DNA from 3 places in the Microbulbifer sp. YPW1 genome. Region 3 is predicted to be linked to each of the others. Evidence: predicted binding sites of a transcription regulator. Region 3 holds the regulator's gene; each other region holds the start of a gene.
The links. The regulator sigma-54, encoded in region 3, starts transcription at its own class of promoters, with help from an activator protein. The targets are predictions, from matches to a motif close to TGGCACANNNNTTGCNNT.

Region 1 (3,276 bases), 1.5 Mb from region 3:
TGGGTTTTACCGAAATCACCCCGCAGTACTCCGGCATGTTCGCCGCGAACTCCTCGGTGCCGATGGCGCGCGCGGTGCGGATGATGTCGGTTTTGTCCGAGGTGATCAGCGGGCGCAACACCAGGGTGTCGGTGACGCTGTCGATCACCGAGAGGTTTTTCAGGGTCTGGCTGGATACCTGGGCGATGGCTTCACCGGTCACAACTGCATCCACTTCCAGTTCCTTGGCAACGGCGGAGGCGGCGCGCAGCATCATGCGTTTCAGGGTTACGCCCATATAGGAGTCGTCCACCTGTTCGAGGATCTCTGCGACCACTTCGTCGAAGGGCACGGTGATGAACTTCACCCGGTGGGAGGCGCCGTACTTTTCCCACAGATAGAAGGCGACCTCCTTTACTCCCAGTTCGTGCTGGCGCCCGCCCAGGTTGAAAAACAGGAAGTGGGTGCGGATACCGCGTTTCATGGTCAGGTAGCTGGCCACGGTGGAGTCGAATCCGCCGGAGACCAGGGACAACACCGGATCCTGGGTGCCCAGGGGGAAGCCGCCGAGGCCCTGGTGCAGCTCTTCGATCACGTTCAGTTTGTCGTGGCGGACTTCCAGTTTCACCGTGACATCGGGGTTTTTCAGTTTTACCCCAAGGGCATCGGTATTCTTGTTGAGGCCGCCGCCCACATACTGCTCCACGTCGAGCGACTGGAAATCGTGCTTGCCGGTGCGCTTTACGCGCACACAGAAGGTCTTGCCGGCCAGCTGTGGCCCCCAGATTGGCAGGGTCTTCTGGTAGATATCGTCCAGGTCACCCAGGGGGAACTGCTGTACCCGGGCAAAATTGGCAATGCCGGGAGTGTGCGCCAGTACCTCTTCAATGCGTTCGGAAAGGTGGGATACTGCATCGGGTGCGATCACGTCGATCTTTTCCCAGTCTTTCTGCACCTTGATCCGGTCGTCCAGCTGTCGCATCAGCTTGCGCAGGTTGTCTGCAAGCTGGCGCGACATACGCTTGCGCACCGGATTGCTCTTGATGGTGATCTCTGGGAAAAACTTGACGACGAAATGCATGTGAATGTGCCGGAACCGCAGTTGAATTTGAGGCCGGGTTGCGCTGAGTCGCTTCCCGGCAAAGGTGGCGAATTATAAACTCGCTATCGGGAATTTGCTTGTAGCACCGTTTTGGTGCTCGGCGTGACCGCGCAGCCCCAAAATGGTGCAAATTGTGGTTTTGGGGCACCAACTTTGGGACTACCTTGAGGGGGCGGCGATGGCTCGCGGCAGAAAACAGGCCGTTATCGCTGGATTCTGCCCTCCCGACACCGCTCGCAACCGGTTTGCCCCAATTTGGCACATTCCTTGCTTTGACTGTTGCCACAAGATAAAGCGAATTGGCGCGACACATAACTTATCATTCTTGGAGGACTGCAATGTCAGCGAAAACGCTCGGACTCATCAAAGAGAGCGAAGCCAAATGGGTAGACCTGCGCTTCACCGATACCAAAGGTAAAGAACAACACGTTTCCATTCCTTCTAAGGAAGTTGACGGCGAGTTCTTCGAAGAAGGCAAGATGTTCGACGGTTCCTCCATCGCTGGTTGGAAGGGCATCAACGAATCCGACATGATCCTGATGCCGGACGACGAAACTTCTTTCCTCGACCCCTTCACCGACGAAGCGACCGTTATCATTCGCTGCAACATCGTCGACCCGATCACCGGCCAGGGCTACGAGCGCGACCCGCGTTCCATCGCACTGCGCGCCGAGGAATACCTGAAGTCTACTGGCTACGGTGACACCGCGCTGTTCGGCCCGGAGCCCGAGTTCTTCGTATTCGACGACATCACCTGGGGTGCCGAAATGGGCGGCGCCTTCTACAAAATCAACTCTGAAGAAGCTGCCTGGTCCTCTGGCGCATCTTTCGCCGAAGGCAACATGGGCCACCGCCCGGGCGTGAAAGGCGGTTACTTCCCGGTTCCGCCAGTCGACTCCCTGCACGACGTGCGCGCCGCCATGTGTTCCGCCATGGAAGCCATGGGCCTGGAAATCGAAGTGCACCACCACGAAGTGGGTACTGCGGGCCAGTGCGAGATCGGTGTTGGCGCCAACACCCTGACCAAGAAAGCGGACGAAGTTCAGATCCTGAAGTACGCGGTACACAACGTAGCCCACGCTTACGGCAAAACCGCTACCTTCATGCCCAAGCCGCTGGTAGGTGACAACGGCTCCGGTATGCACGTGCACCAGTCCTTCAGCAAGGACGGCGTAAACCAGTTCGCGGGCGACGCCTACGCTGGCCTGTCTGAAACTGCCCTGTTCTACGTTGGCGGTATCATCAAGCACGCGCGCGCCCTGAACGCGATCTGTAACTCTTCCACCAACTCCTACAAGCGTCTGGTTCCGGGCTTCGAAGCGCCGGTTATCCTGGCCTACTCCGCGCGCAACCGCTCTGCGTCTATCCGCATTCCGTTTGTGCCGAGCCCGAAAGGCAAGCGCATCGAGACCCGCTTCCCGGATCCGACCGCCAACCCGTACCTGGCCTTCGCAGCCCTGCTGATGGCTGGCCTCGACGGCGTGAAGAACAAGATCCACCCCGGCGACGCGGCCGACAAAGACCTGTACGACCTGCCGGCGGAAGAACTGGCCGAGTACCCGACCGTTGCTTCCAGCCTGGAACAGGCCCTGGACGCACTGGACGAGGACCGCGCGTTCCTGACCGAAGGTGGTGTATTCACCGACGACGCCATCGACGCCTTCATCTCTCTGAAGCGCGAAGAAGTACAGCGTGTGAACATGACCACTCACCCGGTCGAGTTTGAACTGTACTACTCCTGCTAAGTAGCAGGTATCATCAGCGCGCCGCCGCCGGTTTCTCTCGCAAGGGAGATCTGGTGAGAACGGCGCAAAGATGACGAGAAAGCCCGCACTCTGGTGTGGGCTTTTTTATGCGCGTCTGATTTTCGCGATACACTAGCCTTAAAACAGGCTCCCTGAAATACATAGTGAGAGGCAGGAACGCCCATGAGCAGGTGGATTGCACTTACCGCAGCGCTGCTGGCCGCAGCGGCGATGGCACAACAGGACTCGGCAGACAAAGATCGCGCCGCAGACGGCAAGGGTGCAGACAGTGCGTCCGGTAGCAGCGTGTACCGTATCGTCGGGCCCGATGGGAGGGTGACATTCAGCGACTCCCCGCCCGCTGGGCAGAAAGCCGAGAAGATCAGGATCGGGCCCACCAATGTGCAGCCCATAGCGCCCCCCCTGCCGCTGCCCACACGCAAACTGTCG
Region 2 (3,276 bases), 350 kb from region 3:
CGACTACTGCGCCCGCACCACCATTACCGGCATTGACCACCAGCTTCAGCGGTTTCAGCTCGGCCACATCCACGTAACCCAGCAGGTGTTTTACGAAATCCTCGCGATGGGCAAAGGTGTGCAGGTCACCGCGCTTTTCCACCGCGGCAAAATTGTTTTCTTCCGCCATGCGCTTGATATCCAGCAGACCGGTGTCGCCGCTGATGGGGCGCGAGCCGGAGCGCACAAACTTCATGCCGTTGTAATCCATAGGATTGTGGCTTGCGGTCACACAGATACCGCCGTCAAAGTCGCCGTGGAAAGTGGAGAAATAAATCTCCTCGGTGCCGCACTCGCCAATGTGGTAAACGTCGGCACCCGCATCGCGCAGGCCGTTGGCAAGGGCATCGGTCAGTTCCCCACTGGTAAGGCGGATATCGTGGCCAACCACAACCCGGCGGGCGTCGAGAAACTGGGCAAAAGCGCGCCCCACTCGGTAGGCGACGTCGGTGTTCAGTTCATCGGGCACACGGCCGCGCAAATCGTAGGCTTTAAAACAGGTTAATTCAGACATTCAGCCCTTCTCCCCAGGTAAATAGACATTCTTATAAACGTAATTGGTCGCTTCGATAAAACCGTCGACCGATCCACAGTCGAAACGGCGCCCCCTGAAGCGATAGGCCAGCACGCAGCCGCGCTTGGCCTGGGTCAGTAACGCATCGGTGATCTGCACCTCACCGTTTTTGCCCGGCGGCGTCTCGCGGATCAGATCGAAGATATCCGGTGTCAGCACATAGCGACCGATGATCGCCATGTTGCTCGGCGCATCTTCCGCCTTGGGCTTTTCCACCATATCGGTGACCTGATACAGGCCCGGTTTGATTTCATTGCCGGCGATAACACCGAACTTGTGAATCTGATCCTCCGGTACCTCCTCTACCGCGACGATACTGCAGCGAAACTGTTTATACAGCTGCACCATCTGCCCCAGCACACCCAGCTCGTCGTTCAGGCACAGGTCGTCGGCCAGCACCACCGCAAAGGCCTCGTCGCCGATCAGGCGCTGGCCCTGCAGGATTGCGTCTCCCAATCCGCGCATTTCCCCCTGGCGGGTATAGGAGAAGCTGGCGCTGTCGATGACCTTGCGCACGCTGTCCAGCGCGCGCTCCTTGCCGGTCCCGGCAATCTGGTGCTCGAGTTCGAAGTTGGTGTCGAAGTGATCTTCGATGGCGCGTTTACCACGTCCGGTGACAAACCCGATCTCGGTAAGGCCCGCTTCAATGGCCTCCTCCACCCCGTACTGCACCAGTGGTTTATTCACCAGCGGCAACATTTCCTTGGGCATCGCCTTGGTTGCGGGCAGGAAGCGGGTTCCATACCCTGCGACCGGAAACAGGCACTTTTTCAGCATGACATCCCTCTCTCGACTTCGCGAACGGCGCTATCCCGCGCCGATTTTCGGCAACTTATCACAAAAGTATGGCAAGAATCAGTCCAGACGCGCGATCACTGTTTACTGCGGCCAACCCAGTAGTGACGCGCTCCGCGAACGGTCAAGGGCTAATTGGGACAGTTCTGGTCACAAAAAGGGTTATGACCGACTGGACAAGCCATCCCTAGCCCTTAGAATGCCGGCTCGTGTAAAGATTGCCCAGAATCGGGGACCCAATGAGTAATTTTGTTCAAAAAAGCAGCTACACCCGCGAAGAACTCCTGGCCTGTGGCCGTGGCGAGATGTTTGGCCCGGGCAACGCGCAGCTGCCCGCTCCCAATATGCTGATGCTGGATCGCATCACCCACATTTCCAAAGATGGCGGAGAGTTCGGTAAAGGGGAGCTGATCGCCGAACTGGATATCACGCCCGACCTGTGGTTCTTTGACTGTCACTTCCCCGGTGACCCGGTCATGCCCGGCTGTCTGGGCCTCGACGCCATGTGGCAGCTGCTGGGATACTTCCTGGCCTGGAAAGGCAACCCCGGTCGCGGACGCGCCCTCGGTTGTGGCGAGGTCAAGTTCACCGGCCAGATCCTACCGACCAACAAGAAGGTCACTTATCATATCGAGATGAGCCGACTGGTAGAGCGCAAGCTGGTTATGGGTATCGGTAACGGCTCCGTATCCGTTGACGGACGCGAAATCTACACCGCCAAAGACCTGCGTGTAGGCCTGTTCACCCGCACCGACAACTTTTGATCTTTCTGCCTGTCATACATTCCCTGACAGGCAGATAGAAACACTGTCATATAAAAAAATAACAATTCACTCTACAAGTTTTATTGGAGATCACTATGCGCCGTGTAGCCATTACCGGAATGGGCATAACTTCCTGCATCGGCAATAACACACAGGAAGTGCTGGCCTCCCTGAAAGCCGGTCGCAGCGGCATCCGCTACATGGAGGAGTACGCCGAACTGGGTCTGCGCAGCCAGATCGCCGGCGTGGTCGACATCGATATCAAGGAGCATATCGACCGCAAGCACCTTCGCTTCATGGGCGACTCCGCCGCCTACGCCTACATTTCCATGGCCGAAGCCATCGCAATGTCCGGCCTGGAAGAATCGGATATTTCCAATCCGCGCACCGGCCTGGTGATGGGTTCCGGCGGCACCTCAACCGCGGCCATCATTGAATCCGCGAACATCCTGAAAACCAAGGGTGTGCGTCGTGTAGGCGCCTTCCGCGTACCCCAGGTGATGGGCAGTACCGTATCTGCGTGTCTGGCCACCCCGTTCAAGATCAAGGGTGTGAACTACTCCATCTCCTCCGCGTGTGCCACCTCTGCACACTGTATCGGCAATGGTGCAGAGCTGATCCAGATGGGCAAGCAGGACGTGGTATTTGCCGGCGGCGGTGAAGAACTGGCGTGGAGCCTGACCCACCTGTTTGATGCCATGGGCGCACTGTCCTCCAAGTACAACGACACCCCGACCACGGCATCCCGCCCCTACGATGCCAACCGCGACGGCTTCGTCATCGCTGGTGGTGGCGGCTGTGTGGTGCTGGAAGAAATGGAGCACGCCAAGGCCCGCGGTGCGAATATTCTCGCCGAGCTGGTGGGCTACGGCGCAACTTCCGATGGCTACGACATGGTCGCACCCAGCGGTGAAGGTGCGGCGCGCTGCATGCAGCAGGCACTGGCAGGTATGGACGGCAACGGCCTCGAGGGCGGCGTCGACTACATCAACACCCACGGCACCTCCACCCCGGTGGGCGATGTCGCGGAACTGCGCGCGATGAAAGAAGTGTTCGGCGACAAGGTACCGGCATTCGCCTCTACCAAGTCCCTTACCGGCCACT
Region 3 (3,276 bases):
CAGCACGCCAATGGGCTTTTCACAGCCGGGCAGGCGGCAGTGTGGGATGGCGACACCCTCGCCAATACCGGTGGAGCCAAGGCGCTCCCGGGCTACCAGCTGGTTGAAAACAGTATCGGAGTCCAGATCGGGGTATTGTTCTGAGATCGCCTGGGCGATGTTGAGTAACAGCTTTTTCTTGCTACTCCCCGCCAGGTGGCAAAGGCTCAGGCGGGGAGAGAGTAGTGCTTCCAATGTCATAACTTACTGATGATCTAGCGGTACAGGCCAGCCGGTAACCTGATGGTGTTACGACTAGCGGTGACTGCGTAACTTTTCTTTGTGTTTCAGCAGCTGCCGGTCGAGTTTGTCGGCGAGAGAATCAATCGCCGCGTACATATCTTCCGATTCCGAATCTGCAAATACATCCTTGCCATTCACGTGAACCCGCGCTTCGGCTTTCTGGATGAGTTTGTCGACGGAAAGTATGACCTGTGTATTGGTGATCAGGTCGTGGTGGCGGGAGAGCTTGTCCAGTTTGGTCAGGCAGTAATCGCGAATGGCCGGAGTTACGTCAACATGATGGCCACTGATATTGATCTGCATGGATTTCTCCTCATCGGGTGCAACACAATCTGGCAGCACCCCCGCACAGGGCGGCAACCCTACTAGGAAGTGCGCCAGAATGGAAGGATACACTCAATGTCAGTGCATTGGTTGCGCAGAAAATGATCGCCGGAGGGTTGCAGCGCCCCTGTTTTGTGACCCTGGTGGCTAGACCAGTCGTTTCCGCTCGCTGGAGGAGGGGATTCCCATGGATTCGCGGTATTTTGCCACGGTGCGCCGGGCCACTTTGATCCCCTGCGAATCCAGCTCCTGAGTGATCTTGTTGTCCGACAGGGGCTTGCGTGGCTGCTCGGCGTCGATCAGCTTGCGGATCAGTGCGCGGATGGCCGTAGATGAGGCGTCCTCGCCGGAGTCGGTGCTGACATGGCTGGAGAAGAAGTATTTGAGCTCGAACACACCGCGGGGGGTGAGCATGTATTTCTGGGTGGTCACCCGGGAAATGGTGGATTCGTGCATGCCGATGGTTTCGGCAATATTTGCCAGTACCATGGGTTTCATGGCCTCCGGTCCCAGCTCGAAAAACCCCTGCTGCTTTTCCACGATACAGCTGGCGACCTTGAGCAGGGTCTCATGGCGGCTCTGCAGGCTCTTCAGGAACCAGCGCGCTTCCTGCAAGTTGTCGCGCAGGTAGTTGTTCTCGCTGGAGTTGTCCGCGCGTTTGATTAGCGATGCATAGGCGTCGTTGATGCGCAGCTTGGGGGTTGTCTCCGGGTTGAGCTCCACCACCCAGCGCTGCTGTTTGCGGCTCACAATGACATCCGGGACCACATACTGGGGTTCTTCACCGCCAAAAGCTTCGCCGGGGTAGGGGGTGAGGGTCTGTATCAGACGCATAACCTCGCCCAGCTGGGCCTCACTGAGACGGGTTCTGCGGCTCAACTGGCGAAAGTCCCGTTTCCCCAGCAGGTCCAGGTGCTGGTCCACCACAATCAGTGCCTGGGGCAACCACGGTGTTTCGGCCGGTTGCTGGCGCAGCTGCAGTAGCAGGCTCTCGCGCAGATCGCGGGCGCCGCAGCCCACCGGCTCAAACTGCTGGATGGTCTTCAGGACCGCGAGGACCTCGTCGATTTCGACTTCGAGGGCCTCGGCCATTTCGTCCAGGTCTGAATCCAGGAAACCGTTGGGAGCAATGGCGTCGATCAGTGACTCGCCGATAAGCTTGTCGCCCTCGGTCAGTGGTGTGAGGTTGAGCTGCCACAGCAGGTGATCCTGCAGGCTCTCGGACACCGCGTTGCGCTGTTCGAAGGCGAAGTCGTCCCCTTCGCCGCCGGTGTAGCTGCCGCCGGTATAAATGTCGTCCCAGCGGGTATCCACCGGCAGGTCATCTGGGATCTCGCTGTTCCAGTCGCCATCGGCAGTAGAGTCGTTCTTGGCCTCGCGGGCGCTCTCGCGCTCGGCGGCTTCGCGCTCCTGTCCTTCGGAGCTTGCGGGGGTGTTTTGATCCTGGTGTGTCTCGCCGGCGTGCTCGTCAAAGTCCGATTCCAGCAGCGGATTGCTGTCGAGCGCCGACTGGATTTCCTGTTGCAGGTCCAGGGTCGACAGCTGCAGCAGGCGAATGGCCTGTTGCAGCTGGGGCGTCATCGTCAGCTGGGTACCGAGTTTTAACTGGAGTGACTGCTTCATAAAGGGGTATGCCGGCAGAATTATCTGGCGTTAGTGCGCTGAACAGAATCTGTATCTGTTACGGCGGCGTAAAGCTCATTTCCTGCAGACTACCCCGGGGCAAATCGGAACACAAGAGGCAGGTTAAGCAATAAGTGTGCCGAAACGACATTTGCCCTTGGTTGCGCCCGTATTATTTGTGATGGCCGTCTAGGGTTGCGGGAGATCTAGCAGATGGATCCCCCGGCTTTTGCTCAAATGGTGAACTCGTGTCCCAGATAGACGTCTTTTACCTGCTTGTTCGCAGCGACGTCTTTGGGGTTGCCTGAGGCGATAATATGCCCTTCGCTGACGATGTAGGCGGTCTCGCAGATATCCAGGGTCTCGCGCACATTGTGATCGGTGATCAATACACCGATGCCGCGATCTCTCAGGTGGCGGATGATCTGCTGGATGTCGTTGACCGAGATGGGGTCAACTCCGGCAAAAGGCTCGTCGAGCAGGACGAAGGCGGGGTTGGTAGCCAGGGCGCGCGCAATCTCAACGCGACGGCGCTCGCCGCCGGACAGGGCCATGCCCAGGCTGTCGCGGATGTGGGTGATATGGAATTCTTCCAGTAGTGCTTCCAGCTGCTCCTGGCGCTGGCTGCGGTTCAGGTCCTTGCGCGTCTCGAGGATGGCGAGGATGTTGTCTGCCACTGACAGGCGACGAAATACCGATGCCTCCTGGGGCAGGTAACCGATTCCCTTGCGTGCACGGCCATGCATCGAATAGCCAGTAATGTCTTCACTGTCGATCAGTACCTGCCCGGCATCGGCCTGGACCAGGCCGGCGATCATATAGAAACAGGTGGTCTTGCCGGCACCATTGGGGCCGAGCAGGCCAACTACCTGGCCGCTGGATACGCTCACGGAAACGTCCTGAACGACTTTGCGTTTCTTGTACTGTTTGGCGAGATGTAACGCTTGGAGCGTCGGCATGTTGCAATCCGGTATCTGAAGGGCTGCTGCGGGCAGCCACTTGTTAAATATTGAGTGTCGGGCAGGGGGCGCTTACTGGTCGTTTTGT

Region 1: glnA (glutamate--ammonia ligase) is a predicted target of sigma-54. The motif match lies at 1,338-1,355, and genes of this name have one in related genera.
Region 2: galU (UTP--glucose-1-phosphate uridylyltransferase GalU) is a predicted target of sigma-54. The motif match lies at 1,459-1,476, and genes of this name have one in related genera.

The regions. Positions count from the first base shown of each region.
Region 1 covers NZ_CP055157.1:1,748,603-1,751,878, forward strand. The annotation lists gene thiI (tRNA uracil 4-sulfurtransferase ThiI) at 1-1,060, opposite strand, end outside; gene glnA (glutamate--ammonia ligase) at 1,420-2,826, shown strand; gene HUW35_RS07455 (DUF4124 domain-containing protein) at 3,010-3,276, shown strand, end outside.
Region 2 covers NZ_CP055157.1:619,654-622,929, forward strand. The annotation lists gene HUW35_RS02615 (phosphomannomutase) at 1-553, opposite strand, end outside; gene galU (UTP--glucose-1-phosphate uridylyltransferase GalU) at 554-1,390, opposite strand; gene fabA (3-hydroxyacyl-[acyl-carrier-protein] dehydratase FabA) at 1,648-2,172, shown strand; gene fabB (beta-ketoacyl-ACP synthase I) at 2,268-3,276, shown strand, end outside.
Region 3 covers NZ_CP055157.1:267,420-270,695, reverse strand. The annotation lists gene ptsN (PTS IIA-like nitrogen regulatory protein PtsN) at 1-240, opposite strand, end outside; gene hpf (ribosome hibernation-promoting factor, HPF/YfiA family) at 295-585, opposite strand; gene HUW35_RS01245 (RNA polymerase factor sigma-54) at 754-2,229, opposite strand; gene lptB (LPS export ABC transporter ATP-binding protein) at 2,463-3,188, opposite strand; gene lptA (lipopolysaccharide transport periplasmic protein LptA) at 3,261-3,276, opposite strand, start outside.